2 regions of the Metabacillus mesotrionivorans genome follow, and region 1 is predicted to be linked to the other one. Evidence: a T-box and tRNA genes for the amino acid it is inferred to sense, from the RefSeq annotation. Region 1 holds a T-box; the other holds one or more tRNA genes.
The links. The T-box of region 1 lies ahead of alaS (alanine--tRNA ligase). A T-box ahead of a tRNA ligase gene usually reads a tRNA of that ligase, here a tRNA-Ala.
Positions count from the first base shown of each region.

Region 2: it encodes a tRNA-Ala, which carries the amino acid that the T-box ahead of alaS (alanine--tRNA ligase) is inferred to sense. The anticodon was not compared.

Region 1 is NZ_JBQMFF010000004.1:360,546-367,742, forward strand. Features, by position in the region: gene ACTSEZ_RS14010 (AI-2E family transporter) at 1-721, shown strand, start outside; T-box leader at 767-975, shown strand; gene alaS (alanine--tRNA ligase) at 1,044-3,677, shown strand; gene ACTSEZ_RS14020 (IreB family regulatory phosphoprotein) at 3,790-4,056, shown strand; gene ruvX (Holliday junction resolvase RuvX) at 4,058-4,474, shown strand; gene ACTSEZ_RS14030 (DUF1292 domain-containing protein) at 4,506-4,793, shown strand; gene mltG (endolytic transglycosylase MltG) at 4,994-6,121, shown strand; gene ACTSEZ_RS14040 (O-methyltransferase) at 6,303-6,965, shown strand; gene ACTSEZ_RS14045 (peptidase U32 family protein) at 6,958-7,197, shown strand, end outside.
Region 2 is NZ_JBQMFF010000003.1:8,310-15,506, reverse strand. Features, by position in the region: gene ACTSEZ_RS10060 (methyl-accepting chemotaxis protein) at 1-1,371, shown strand, start outside; gene ACTSEZ_RS10055 (MarR family winged helix-turn-helix transcriptional regulator) at 1,458-1,901, opposite strand; gene ACTSEZ_RS10050 (MFS transporter) at 1,912-3,117, opposite strand; tRNA gene ACTSEZ_RS10045 (tRNA-Ala) at 3,292-3,364, opposite strand; gene ACTSEZ_RS10040 (hypothetical protein) at 3,472-3,972, opposite strand; gene ACTSEZ_RS10035 (hypothetical protein) at 4,150-4,521, shown strand; gene ACTSEZ_RS10030 (DinB family protein) at 4,604-5,092, opposite strand; gene ACTSEZ_RS10025 (AMP-binding protein) at 5,149-6,798, opposite strand; gene ACTSEZ_RS10020 (DMT family transporter) at 6,935-7,197, shown strand, end outside.

The sequences.
Region 1 (7,197 bases):
CCAGGGCTGGCTGGAAATGGTTCACACCCAGACCGACCGGTTCCCTGATGAAATTCACACGCGGATTGAAGATGGATTCCAGAATATTGAAGCGTGGTTTTCTTACTGGATTGATAAAATTCTGAGCAGTCTCGGCAAGGCTGTTGATTACATTCTGGTTTTCGCACTGATTCCCTTTTTGGTATTTTATATGCTGAAGGATTATGAACAGCTGAAAAAAGCAGCCTGGTATTTGACTCCAAAAAGGTGGAGAGCGGAGGCTTCTGTATTTGTCAGAGATGTGGATCAGTCGCTTGGCAGCTATATAAGAGGTCAGCTGCTCGTCTGTGTGATTATTGGACTTCTTGCGTTTGTTTCTCTTTGGTTTTTTGATATTAAGTATCCGCTCGTTATCGGAATTCTGATTGGGGTTACGAACGTTATCCCGTATTTCGGGCCTGTCATCGGAGCGATTCCGGCTGTCATCATTGCAGCATCCATGTCACTAAATACGGTCTTGATTGTTGCTGCCATTATTTTCACGCTGCAGTTTATTGAAGGGAACATTCTCGGTCCGCTGATCGTCGGGAGAAGTCTTCACATGCATCCGATTGTGATTATGCTTGCTTTGCTTGCGGGTGGTGAAATAGCCGGTATCATTGGACTGATTTTGGCTGTTCCTGTGCTTGCAGTGCTGAAAGTCACACTCATGCATCTCACGCAGCTGAGAAGACAGCATTGACAATGGGTTGGCGTTAAACTATAATTCAGCGTATAAAGCGCAAATAGGAAAACGATGAAGGAACGAGTATGTTTCAGACCATCTGATAAGAGAGGGGCTTGTACGCTGAGAGAGCTCTGAGGTGAAGGGAAACAGAAGGCTATTCCGGAGTGCAGGCAAACCCTGCCGGTGAAACCACGTTACGGTTTTAATGAAGTGATGGACTAGTATGTCTATAATCAGGGTGGTACCGCGAGCAATCTCTCGTCCCTGTGAAAATCAAGCGTGATTTTCACAGAGGCGGGAGTTTTTTATTTGCATTTAATTAAAAGGAGGAAAAAAGATGAAGACACTAACCTCAGCGCAAGTACGCCAAATGTTCCTTGACTTTTTTAAAGAAAAAGGACATGCAGTTGAACCAAGTGCATCTCTCGTGCCGCATGAAGATCCGTCGCTATTATGGATCAACAGCGGGGTTGCTACATTAAAAAAATACTTTGACGGCCGGGTGATCCCTGCAAACCCGAGAATTTGCAACGCGCAGAAATCAATCCGCACAAATGACATTGAAAACGTCGGAAAAACGGCGCGCCATCATACGTTTTTTGAAATGCTGGGCAACTTTTCCATCGGCGACTACTTTAAAGTAGAGGCGATTGAATGGGCATGGGAATTTCTGACGGACAAGAACTGGATCGGTTTTGACCCTGAGAAGCTTTCGGTTACAATTCATCCGGAAGATGATGAAGCGTTCCTGATCTGGAAAGATAAAATTGGTGTTCCGGAAGAACGGATTATCCGTCTTGAGGGCAACTTCTGGGATATCGGAGAAGGCCCGAGCGGACCGAATACAGAGATTTTCTACGACCGTGGAGAGTCATACGGAAATGACCCGCAGGACCCTGAGCTTTATCCGGGCGGCGAAAATGAACGCTATCTTGAAGTGTGGAACCTTGTGTTCTCTGAGTTCAACCATAATTCAGACGGAACGTATACTCCGCTTCCTAAGAAAAACATCGATACAGGCATGGGCCTTGAGCGGATGGTTTCGGTCATCCAGGATGTGCCGACCAACTTCGATACAGATCTGTTCATGCCGATCATCAGCGCAACAGAAAACGCATCCGGCGAAAAATACCGCGTGGATGCTGAAAAAGATGAAGCCTTTAAAGTGATTGCCGATCATATCCGTACAGTGACATTCGCGGTCGGTGACGGAGCACTTCCTTCTAATGAAGGCCGCGGCTATGTACTGAGACGTCTTCTCCGCCGTGCTGTAAGGTATGCCAAAAAGCTTTCCATCAACCGTCCGTTCATGTATGATCTCGTTCCGGTTGTGGGAGAAATCATGGTTGATTTTTATCCGGAAGTGCAGGCTAAAACGGAATTTATCCAAAAAGTGATTAAAAACGAAGAAGAACGTTTCCATGAAACACTGAATGACGGCCTGGCTATTTTATCGGAAGTGGTCAAAGTTCAAAAGGCGAAAGGCAGCTCAGTTATTCCTGGTGCGGATGTATTCCGTCTTTACGATACGTACGGTTTCCCTGTTGAATTAACAGAGGAATATGCACAGGAAGAGCAGATGGAAATCGATCATGAAGGCTTCAAAAGAGAGATGGAAGGCCAGCGGGAGCGCGCACGTGCTGCAAGGCAGGATGTTGATTCGATGCAGGTTCAGGGCGGAGTGCTCGGCGAAATCAAAGCAGACAGCACGTTTGTCGGCTACAGCAGCCTTACAGCAAAAGCTGCCGTTTCCGTTCTTTTGAAAAACGGAGAGATCATCAATGAAGCGCATGAAGGAGACGAAGTGCAGCTGATTTTGAATGAAACGCCATTTTATGCAGAGAGCGGCGGACAGATCGCAGATGAGGGGACAATTGAAAGTGATGCTGTGAAGCTTCAGGTCAAGCATGTCCAAAAAGCGCCAAACGGCCAGAACCTTCATACGGTCATTGTTGTAAGCGGAACAGTGAAAACAAATGACGAGGTAATAGCTTCTGTTGATGAAAAAACACGCAGTGCCGTTATTAAAAATCACACAGCGACGCATCTTTTGCATCAGGCTCTTAAAGATGTCCTTGGAGGACACGTCAATCAGGCAGGTTCCCTTGTAACAGGGGAAAGACTCCGCTTTGACTTCTCTCATTTCGGACAGGTGCAGCCTGAGGAACTTGAGCAAATTGAACAGATCGTCAACGAACAAATCTGGAAAAGCATCGGAGTAAATATTGAGCTTAAGCCGATCGCTGAAGCAAAAGAAATGGGTGCAATGGCTCTGTTCGGAGAGAAATACGGAGATATTGTGCGGGTCGTTCAAGTTGGCGATTACAGCCTTGAGCTTTGCGGCGGCTGCCATGTTGACAATACAGCGTCCATCGGGATGTTTAAACTTGTCGCTGAATCAGGAATTGGCGCAGGCACCCGAAGAATTGAAGCTGTAACAGGACAAGGCGCTTACCAGCTTGTCAAAGATCAGCTGTCTATCCTTTCAGACGTTGCAGGAAAACTTAAATCAAGCCCGAAAGATGCTGCAAACCGGGTTGACGCGCTGCTTCTGGAAGTTCGTTCTCTTCAGAGGGAAAATGAATCATTGACGGCTAAACTGGGTAACGTAGAAGCTGGAAGCTTGCTGAGCCAGGCTGCCGAAATTGACGGAGTTACTCTTCTTGCAAGCAAAGTAAGTGCAAAAGACATGAACAGCCTGCGTTCTATGGTGGATGAGCTGAAGCAAAAACTTGGATCAGCTGTTGTTATTCTCGGTGCTGCCCATGACGGGAAAGTCAGTCTTGCTGCTGGAGTTACAGGTGACTTAGTTAAGAAAGGCTATCATTCCGGCAAGCTGATCAAAGAAGTCGCGGCTCGGTGCGGTGGAAGCGGCGGAGGACGTCCTGATATGGCTCAGGCCGGCGGAAAAGACCCTGAAAAACTTGAAAGTGCCCTGAAATATGCTTCAGAATGGGTGAAAAGCGTCTGATTTTTCTTCCTTCAAGGGAAATCCGTTTTATAATTTCCATACTTAGTGTAGAATGGTAATAAGAATGGACAAGCAGATTCAAACAGACGAATCTGGGAAAGAGGTGCGTGTGATGAGTTCCTTTGACAAAACAATGAAGTTTAATTTTTCTGAGGAAGCAGTGGAGACGAACGTAAATGAAGTGCTGTTCACTGTTTATGATGCCTTAAAGGAAAAAGGGTACAATCCGATCAATCAAATTGTCGGCTACCTTCTCTCCGGAGATCCCGCTTATATTCCGCGGCATCGCGATGCAAGAAATTTAATCCGCAAGCTTGAGCGCGACGAACTCATTGAGGAATTGGTCAAATCGTACTTACACCATCATAGAGAGGATTAATATGCGAATTATCGGGCTTGACTATGGCTCCAAAACAATCGGAGTCGCTGTCAGCGATGAACTTGGCTGGACAGCACAGGGAATCGAGACAATTAAAATTGATGAAACAGCAGGGAATTTTGGGCTTCCCAGGCTGACTCAGATTGTAAATGAGCATCATGCAGAGAAATTTGTCCTCGGTTTTCCAAAGAACATGAATGGAACGGTCGGACCAAGGGGAGAAGCAAGCCAGAGGTTTGCTTCAAAGCTTGAAAAAACCTTCGGCATCCCGGTCATCCTCTGGGATGAACGATTATCCACGATGGCTGCAGAACGTGTTCTGCTCTCAGCGGATGTCAGCAGAAAAAAGAGAAAAAAGGTAATTGATAAAATGGCTGCCGTCATGATCCTTCAGGGCTACCTTGACAGCCTGAACTAACCGGCAGCAAATTATAGATGAGGTGACTTACATGGAACACGGAGAAAAACAAATTACAGTAGTAGACGAAAACGGCAACGAGCAGCTTTGCGAAATTCTTTTCACTTTCGCATCTGAAGAGTTCGGAAAGTCTTACGTCCTTTACTATCCTCTTGGAGAACAGGATGACGAGGAAGAAATTGAAATTCATGCATCCAGCTTTGAGCCTACTGCAGACGGCGTTGACGGGGAACTTGCTCCGATCGAAACAGAAGAAGAGTGGGATCTTGTAGAAGAAATGCTGAATACATTCCTTGACAACGAAGAGGAAGAAAACTAAATCGTCAGATGAGAATAAACCGTCATTTGACGGTTTATTTTTTTGCTTTTAATACCGTATAAAGGGAACACTCCTGAAAGGGGAAATTTTCTGTTTTTGCGGGATGGAACAGGCGCTCCCGTAAAAATGTGGTGGAATTTGGCGAAAAAATGGTCATTATGTAGTATAATCATGATGATGAAAGGGGGAGCTCGTCCATAATGTCAGAGGGAGATTCGAACAAACATACATTGCAGCACAAACTCCTGGAAAAACAGCAGGAAGCAAGAGTCATCCGGAAGATTGTCCTGATTGTTGTCGCTGTGCTGCTTATAGCTATGACAGGGCTGATCGGCGGAGGCTATTTATATATCAAATCCGCGCTTGAGCCGGCTGATGAAACAGATAAAAAAGCAGTGAATGTAAAGATACCTATAGGTTCATCTGTCTCATCCATTGCGGCTATTCTGGAAGAAAAAAAGATTATTAAAGATAAACGGGTTTTCAAATACTATGTGAAATTTAAAAACGAATCAGGTTTTCAGGCTGGTGACTACAAACTTACTCCGGCGATGGAACTTGAAGATATCATAGCAAGCCTCAAATCAGGCCGGGTGATAACAGACGTTGTGTTTCAAATTCCCGTCCCTGAAGGCATTCAGCTCACACAGATTGCAGCACAGGTTGCCAAACATTCAGGCTACCCTGAAAAAGAAGTGCTGAACAGAATGAACAGCAAAGAATTTATTTCAGCTATGCAGAAAAAATATCCGGAAACCGTGACAAAAGAAATCTACGGCCAGGATATTAAGTACCCGCTTGAAGGCTATTTTTATCCGGCAACTTATCCGTTTTATGAGGAAAAACCTCCGCTTGATCTGATTTTAGAAGAAATGATCAAGAAAACAGATGAAGTGGTCAAGCCTTATGCAGACCAGCTCGAAGAAAAAAATATGCCGGTTCACAGGTTTTTGACGATGGCATCTCTCATCGAAGAAGAAGCGACCCAGTCAGTTGACAGGGAAAAGATTTCAAGCGTTTTTTATAACCGGATCAGCAAAAAAATGCCGCTTCAGACCGACCCTACCGTGCTTTATGCACTTGGAGAGCATAAAGACCGCGTGTTTTACAAAGATCTTGAAGTAGAATCACCCTATAATACGTACAAAGTACAGGGACTTCCGCCGGGACCGATTGCAAATCCGGGAACCCAGTCGATGAAGGCGGCAATCGAGCCTGCCAAGACGGACTATCTCTATTTCCTCGCAACGAAAAAAGGCGAAGTGATTTTCACGAAAACACTTGCAGAACATAACAAAGCAAAAGCTGAACACATCACGAATAAATAAGAAACAGGGGAAGGCGAAAAAATTCGCATTCCCTTTTCTATTGTGGTAAAATATATCGAGTTGCAAAGACAAAGATATACAAAACGATAAATACAGCCAAGAGTTCTTCGGTAGAACTCTTATTTTCATGAGATAAGATAGACCTGAACGCCCGCCAGTGCGGCGTTTAAAGGAGAAGACAATGGAAAACGAATCAATTTTAACATATATAGAAAGCCTTCTTCCCGAGCAGGATGAATCCATCAGAAAGATGGAGGAATATGCAGAACAGCACGTCGTTCCGATTATGGAAAAGACAGGGATCGAAGTTCTGATCAGTCTCCTTGTGCTGAAACAGCCAAGAAAAATACTGGAAATCGGCACAGCCATCGGCTACTCTGCCATCCGCATGTGCAGGGCGCTCCCGCAAGCGGAAGTTGTTACGGCTGAGCGAAATGCAGAACGCTACAAACAGGCATCCCAGAATATCACGGAAAATGGCCTCAGTGACAGAATAACGGCTCTCCACGGCGACGCCCTTCAGCTGAAAGAGCAGATTGCTGAAAAAGGACCGTATGACGTGATTTTTATTGATGCTGCCAAGGGTCAGTATATGAGATTTTTTGAAATGTACGAGCCGATGCTCTCTAAAGACGGCTGCATCATAACGGACAACGTCCTGTTTAAAGGACTTGTTGCGAATGAAGAGGAGGACATGTCGTTTCACCGGAGACGGCGTGCACTGCTCAGGAAAATCCGCAGCTACAATGAATGGCTGATGTCCCATCCTTCTTATCACACAGCGATTTTCCCTGTCGGAGACGGAATGGCCGTAAGTATAAAACGAGGTGAACAAGATGAATAAACCTGAATTAATTGTCACACCAACCAAGATGGAAGATTTAATCCCCCTTGCAGATGCAGGAGCCACTGCTTTTGTTCTCGGAGAACAGCGCTTCGGGCTCAGACTTGCAGGTGAATTTAATCGTGACCAAATGAGAGAGGCAACCGCCATTGCCCACTCTAAAAATGTAAAAGTGTACGCCGCTGTGAATGCGATTTTTCATAACGAAAAGATAGAAGATCTGTATGATTAT
Region 2 (7,197 bases), on a different contig from region 1:
ACAGAGGCCGATGAAAAAACCATCAAGTGGAGAAAGCTTGTTGTGGAAGAAATCATCCCATTGTACGACAGCGGACAAAAGGATGAGGCCATTCAGCTGATGGAGGAAAAATGCCTTCCATACAGCCAGGAGGCCATTGATGCTTGGTCTGATGTTGTAGAAATACAAAACAGCATTACAAAGGACCAAACATCAGAGGCGCTTCAAACTGGCTCCCAATCAGAACTTATTATTATTGTTGCATCCGTGCTCGCATTTGCTGCAGCGCTCATTGTCGGCCTGATCAGTGCCGGCGGAATTTCAAGAGCTGCCGCACTTATTGTGAACAGGCTTGAGACTATTTCAGAAGGAGACCTTAACGGCGACATGATCCAGACGAAATCACAGGATGAGATTGGCCGCCTGATTCTTGCTTCCAATGCGATGACAGTGAATTTAAAGGCGTTTATGCAGCGGGTTTCAGAAACCTCAAGCCAGGTTGCTGCAGCTTCCCAGCAGCTTGATGCTTCGGCAGAACAGTCTTCTGCCTCTGCCCTGCAGGTGACAGCGACCATCCAGGGGATAGCAGAAGATGCCACCACTTCATCTGAAAGTGCCAATCGCTCAGTTCTCTCCATGGAAGAGATGGCAGGCGGAGTCCTTCAGATTGCTGAATCCTCAGCTGAGGTTTCAAAAGAATCACAGACAGCTGCAAAGCAGGCATCAGAAGGAAATATTCTAGTAAAAAAAGCGGTTGTGCAAATGGACGCCATACAATCCTCTGTTGCCACCACATCAAACCTGCTTTCGAACCTGGGGAACAGGTCAAAAGAAATCGGAAAAATTGCGGAAATGATTACAGGAATTGCAGATCAGACAAATCTTCTGTCATTGAACGCCGCCATTGAAGCTGCTCGGGCTGGCGAGCACGGAAGGGGCTTTGCCATTGTAGCCGATGAAGTAAGAAAGCTTGCTGAACAGTCCAAAGAATCAGCTGATCAAATTGATGAGCTGATCGGCCAGATTCAAAATGATGCAAGTACTGCTATTTCTTCCATGGCACAGGGGGAAGGCGAAGTGAAAAAAGGAACTGAGGCTATGAACGAAGCCGGTCATGCTTTTCAGAACATCATTTCTTCCATCCATTTAGTCTCTGAAAAAATTGAAGACGTGTCCAGATATGCAAAAGAAATGGCAGGGGCATCCAAGCACGTAAACGAACGAATCCACTCGCTTGCAAACGCAGCGGCTGATACATCCATGAATTCAAAAAGTGCTGCTGTTTCTTCAAAAGAACAGCTTTCGGCCATGCAGGAGGTTTCAGCTTCGGCTGCTTCACTGAGCCAGATCGCAGGCGAGCTTCAGGAAGAACTGAGAAAGTTTAAGTTTTAGGTAAAGGAAAGAGCTGCATGCTTTAGGCTGCAGCTCTTTCTCTTTTGTTTTTTCCAGTTTTGCAACTCGTATTCCCGGAGGTTACATTACTTTTTAAGATAATTAATCATCAAGTTGAATGCTTTCGTTACCGTATTCAAATCATCCTCAGCAAAGAGAGAAAATAATTCCTCAGTCAGACGATCTTCAATCTCGTCAATTTTTTTGGAATAAGCCACTCCCTGCACATCAAGATGAATAAAGCTTTCGCGAAGGTTTTCCGGGTTTTTTTCCTTCCGGATGAATGTCTCCTGCTGAAGTACTTTTAACACCTGGCTGACTGCGCTCTTCGAAATATTCATGCGCAGGGCAATTTCCGTTGTTGTCCAGGTCTTTTGTCTTTTAAACAGCAACAGGATTTGTTCCTGCTGATAGGTCAGATTAAAATCATTCAAATCGGTAAAGTATTGTGTCAGCAGCAGATCAAGCTCATCAATCTGTCGGTACATTTGAACAATTTGCTGTTTTTTCAGCGAATCCACAGGCTTCATTCCTTTCGGGTTAAGGTGTTTTTCGCAGAGTGCCGCCCTTGATGTATAAGAAGATGCCCGCTGCAAGCATCAATCCTGCAAAGACAAGCAAGAGTGTCTGAATAGGCACGGACAATGCGACGAGAACGGAAAGAACCGAAAAGGCAACAGGCTCAAGCCCGGAGGCGGCTAGCGCCATGATGCTCATCACCCTGCCGAGCTTATCCTGATCACTGTGTTCCTGCATGACCGTTACTGCAGGAAGATAAACCAGCATCAGCATAAAGCCGCTCAGCCCGGCTGTAAGAGCGAGAAGCGAGATGGACTGGGCCTGGGTATAAAAGAAAAACGCGATTGCAGTTAAAAAGAGAGCCCTGTACACAAAACGACCGCGGTGCACCGACCTGAGCATCAGCATAAGGAAGCTTGCGGCAAACGTTCCGACTGCAAGTCCGCCTTCAATCAGACTCAGATCAAATGGCGTGCCTCCGCGCTCGCCGACAAGAATGGGTATGCTCATAATGACAGGACCCATCACGAACAGGTTAACAGAGGCGATGGCAAGCGTTCCGGACCGCAGCACTGGCGTTTTGAACACATACGAAATCCCTTCCTTTAAATCGTCTATGACGAAGCGCATCGCCAGTTTCTTTGCATCCGGCACCGAGTCGCCGATCCATTTCGGAAGAATCAATGCGGCCGAAAGGAAAATCAGTGCACTCGAGGTTCCAAAGCTCAGAGAATATCCTCCAAGCGTCAAAAGCAGCCCGGCCAGAAACGGGCCAATCACAAACATCAGTTCAAGTGACCCCTGAAAAAGCGAATTGGCGCGGTGAAGCTCCTTCTTTTTAACAAGAGTCGGCAGGAGCGATGAAAGAGCAGGATAAGAAATACCGTCAAGAATCCCGAAGGAAACAGCGATCACAAGCAGAGCTGTAACCGAATAAGATTCTGTCACGTGAAGCAGCACCATCACAGCCATGAGCAGTGCCTGCACGATGTTTGTCAGAAACAGCAGCCTGCTTTTCTGATAGCGGTCTGCAAATACGCCGCCAAAGACCATCATCAGCACTCTTGGAAGAGAAACGGCTGTCATAATCATCCCAAGAAGACCGGGCTGTTCAAGCACATCAATGGTAAGCCAGGATACACTCAAAAAGAATATGGAAAATCCGAGTGTCACAAACACACCGGACAACCAGGTGAATAAAAATCGACGGTTTGATAGAACATTCATCATATGACCTCGTTGTTTTAGTAAAGTTTAGTTAACTAAACTATATAAGAAAGAGCGACAGAAAGTCAAATGGGGAAGGGTGCCAGTTTTCAGATGGAAGGATAAAAGAAAGCAGCGGTTTGACAATTATTTTATAAAACAAAAAAACCCTTGCTACACAAGGGTTTCCGGATATGGAGCATAACGGGATCGAACCGATGACCTCTACGCTGCCAGCGTAGCGCTCTCCCAGCTGAGCTAATGCCCCGAATAGAATTAGTGCCAGTTGCTTCTGGCGATATACTAAATTATACTCCGACATTCACTATGTTGCAATAGAAAAAACAGTCAAAACGAAAAAAATTTTGACTGTTTTTATTTGCTTTCGGTTACTCCGAAAATTTGCTCATGGACATATCCATTTACAGCAATATCTAAATCATGAAAATAACGGTGGAGAGTCAGGACAGTGTCACCGTTTCCTGCGATGACACTGTCGGCATGCATGGTGATGGCTTTAAGATCTGCTTTTAAAGCGGAATCTTCTGTCAGGGGAATGAAATGACCGGCATAGGCCTTGGCTGCTTCAGCCCGGGCAATTTGGTCAGGCATGTTCAGATCATTGATTCTTTCCCAGCCGGTTGTTTGATTATAGAACCCATGAAATTCTTTGATGAATGCACCTGCATCAGCGTATTCAGGATTTTCTGTGTCCCCATAATCCTGTACTTGCTGAGGGTGCCGGTTGGTTTCAGCGGCAGTTGGATTTTCTCCAGCACCGGTGTTTTTCAGGTAAACCATTGTCCAGACGCCAATCACCCCGGCGGTTAAAAATACCATAGCAGCTGCAGCTGCAATTTTAAGTCCTTTATTCAAGATTACAAAACTCCTTTTATTTAAGTACGACCTATTAAATGATACCATTATTTTCTTTATCTGGATGTCTCGTGGACAAAAAGAATCAAAATTTACATAGGCTTATTACACTATTTTGTTCTTTATTGAGAACTTATCGTGTAAAATACTAATGTCAGGAAATCTTTGTAAAAGGAGGTGAACATTCTGAAAAAGTGGAAACATGCAGTTATCGCTTTCGTCCTTATTTCTGCTCTTTTTGCTCCGACATCTGCTCTTGCTTCCGGATACAATTATTCGCAGCCGCAGCAAAATTCGTTCGACTCGTTTCTTGATTCGGTCTTCTCTTATTTCTTTGGCGACAAGAATACGAAATATGACTATGGAAGCAGCCAGAAAAACAAGTATGAAGCAAATACGGTGAAATACGACGGCAAGTATTATTATTGCTGGACCAAATTCTGGTGGGGATGGGGCTGGAAAAAGTATACGAAGAAAGAATGGGAAGACTGTTTCCCGCAAGTTCCTAAGGAGTCATGGGAAATCTGGAAGAAGTGGTATTGCTGGTGATGCTCCTGAGTACATAATCGGGAACAGAAAAAGCGCAGACGGTGTCTGCGCTTTTTTATATGTCTTCTGTGAGAGCCTCTCTTCAGGAAACCGCACTTCGCACTTCGAGCAGCTGAAGAAGATGTCTTTTTTCATGATATCCGATAAATTCAATCCACTGTTTTAGAGAAAGCTCTCCGAGATGCGGATGCTTCATCGCCTTTGCTTCCAGCTCGTGTTCAGGGGCTGTTTCTGCAAAGTTGATGAGTTCACGCCTAGAGCGGTCAAGTTTTGAGAACAGCTCTTCTTTTGAAAATGGGCCTTCTGCCGGCTTCAGGTTTTCAGGTGCCGGCACTTTGCGTGAGCGGTCAATGACGAGTTCAAGCGCTTTTTCTGAGGCATCCTTTTTCTCGCCGTTCATCAAAACGTGCTTGAGCCCGCCTGTTATGACGGTTTCCATCAGATAGAGATGGTCGAGAATCTGTCCGGGGCTCCAGACGTCCTGTGAAGGTTTCATGTTCAGCTGTTCATCTGTCATTTGTTCTGTTTCTCTTTTCAGTTCTTCTCTTACGTTCAATGTATAGTCGAGCATGGTGATCTCTCCCTTCTGCCGTTATTCTATCAAACTTGCCCGCAGGAAATCTCTTTTCAGCTTTTTTCAGACAGTTCTCTGGCCAGTTCCTGTTTCACCTGCTCCCTGAGTTTGTATTTCTGGATTTTTCCTGAAGCGGTCATCGGATAGTCTTTTACAAAGGTGTAGTATTCAGGGATTTTATAATGGGACAGCTGTCCTCTGCAGAAGGCTTTTACGTCATCAGCAGTAAGTAATGCACCTTCTTTTAAAACGATGCAGGCTGCGACTCTTTCTCCGTATTTTTCATCCGGAACGCCAATCACCTGAACATCCATAATGTCTTCGTGGCGGTAAAGGAACTCTTCAATTTCACGGGGATAGACATTCTCGCCTCCGCGGATAATCATATCCTTGAGGCGTCCGGTGATGACGACATAGCCGTGCTCATCCATTGTGGCCAGATCGCCAGTGTGAAGCCAGCCCTGCTTATCAATCGCTTCCTCAGTAGCCTCCGGCATTTTGTAATAGCCTTTCATGACAAGATACCCTCTAGTGCATAGCTCGCCCTGCACGCCTCTTGGCACTTCTTCTCCTGTAACGGGATCAATAATTTTCACTTCCACATGCGGATGTGCCTTGCCCACCGTTTCCACTTTGCGTTCGATGGAATCTGTTACAGTCGTCTGCGTAATAACAGGCGAGGATTCTGTTTGTCCGTAGGCGATTGTGATCTCAGACATGCCCATGTCGTTCATCACTTTTTTCATCACCTCAATCGGACAGGTGGAGCCAGCCATAATGCCTGTTCTTAAAGTGGAAAGATCGTATTTTTTGAAATTAGGAGAGTTCAGCTCTGCAATAAACATCGTTGGCACACCATGAAGCCCGGTGCATTTTTCTTTTTGAACCGTCTGAAGAACAAGGTCAGGGTCGAATTCCACAATCGGAACCATTGCCGCCCCGACTGAAACGCAGGCAAGCACGCCAAGAACGCAGCCGAAGCAGTGGAAAAATGGAACGGGAATACACAGGCGGTCTTCATGAGTCAAGTTCATCGCACTTGCCACTAAAAACCCATTGTTGACGATATTATGATGAGTCAGCATAACGCCTTTAGGAAAACCGGTTGTACCTGACGTATATTGCATGTTTATAACGCCTTCAGGTGTGAGCAGACTCTCGCGTTCTGCAAGTTCTTCATCGGTCACTTTCATGCCGCGGATGAGAAGGTCGTTCCAGCTGAGCATTCCCTCCGGTGCTTCGTTTTGTCCTATGTAAATGAGATTCTTCAAGTAAGGGAGTGCAGGCTGTGAGCTGTTTTCTGAAGAGGTTTCAGTCGTGATGGAGCGGACCAGATCAACGTAAGATGTTCCCTTAAAGCCGTCGATTAAAAAGAGAGCGGCAGAGTCGGACTGCTGCAGCAAATACTTGAGTTCACTGCTTTGATAGCTGGTGTTGACAGTGACAAGCACGGCCCCGATGCGGGCTGATGCAAACTGAAGGAGCAGCCATTCAGGAACATTCGTGGCCCATATGGCAATGTTTTCGCCTTTTTTTACGCCGAGTCCGATTAACGCTTTTGCAAGTTTTGTTGTCTCGCGGTAAAACTCATCATAGGTATAGCGGATGTTTTCTTTTGAATAGACGACCGCATCTCTATTTCCGTATGCAGAAACGGTGTCTTTCAGTAATTGGCCGATGGTTTTGTTTTTGAGTGATTGCATAGGACCTCCCGGAACAATAAAATGGTTACGCTTTCATTATAACTATTTTTTGAAAGTTTTGAAAATAATATTCTGCAAATTGCCGGGTCCGTCATGCAGTATAATGGAGAAGAGTGAATGGTGAAGGAGAAAAAACATGAATAAAACAACTTTATATCCATATATCGCACTGGCTGTGGGGGTTGCGGCTGTTTCAACATCCGCTATTCTTGTCAAACTGACATCTGCTCCTGCGCCGGTTATTGCGTTTTACAGGCTGTTTTTTTCCACGCTGCTTGTTCTGCCTCTTTTTCTGGCAAAATGTCTGCCTCAGCTGAAGACGATGTCACGGAAAGACTGGAGCTATTCCGCCCTGGCCGGAGTGCTTCTTGCCTTTCATTTTATCCTCTGGTTTGAATC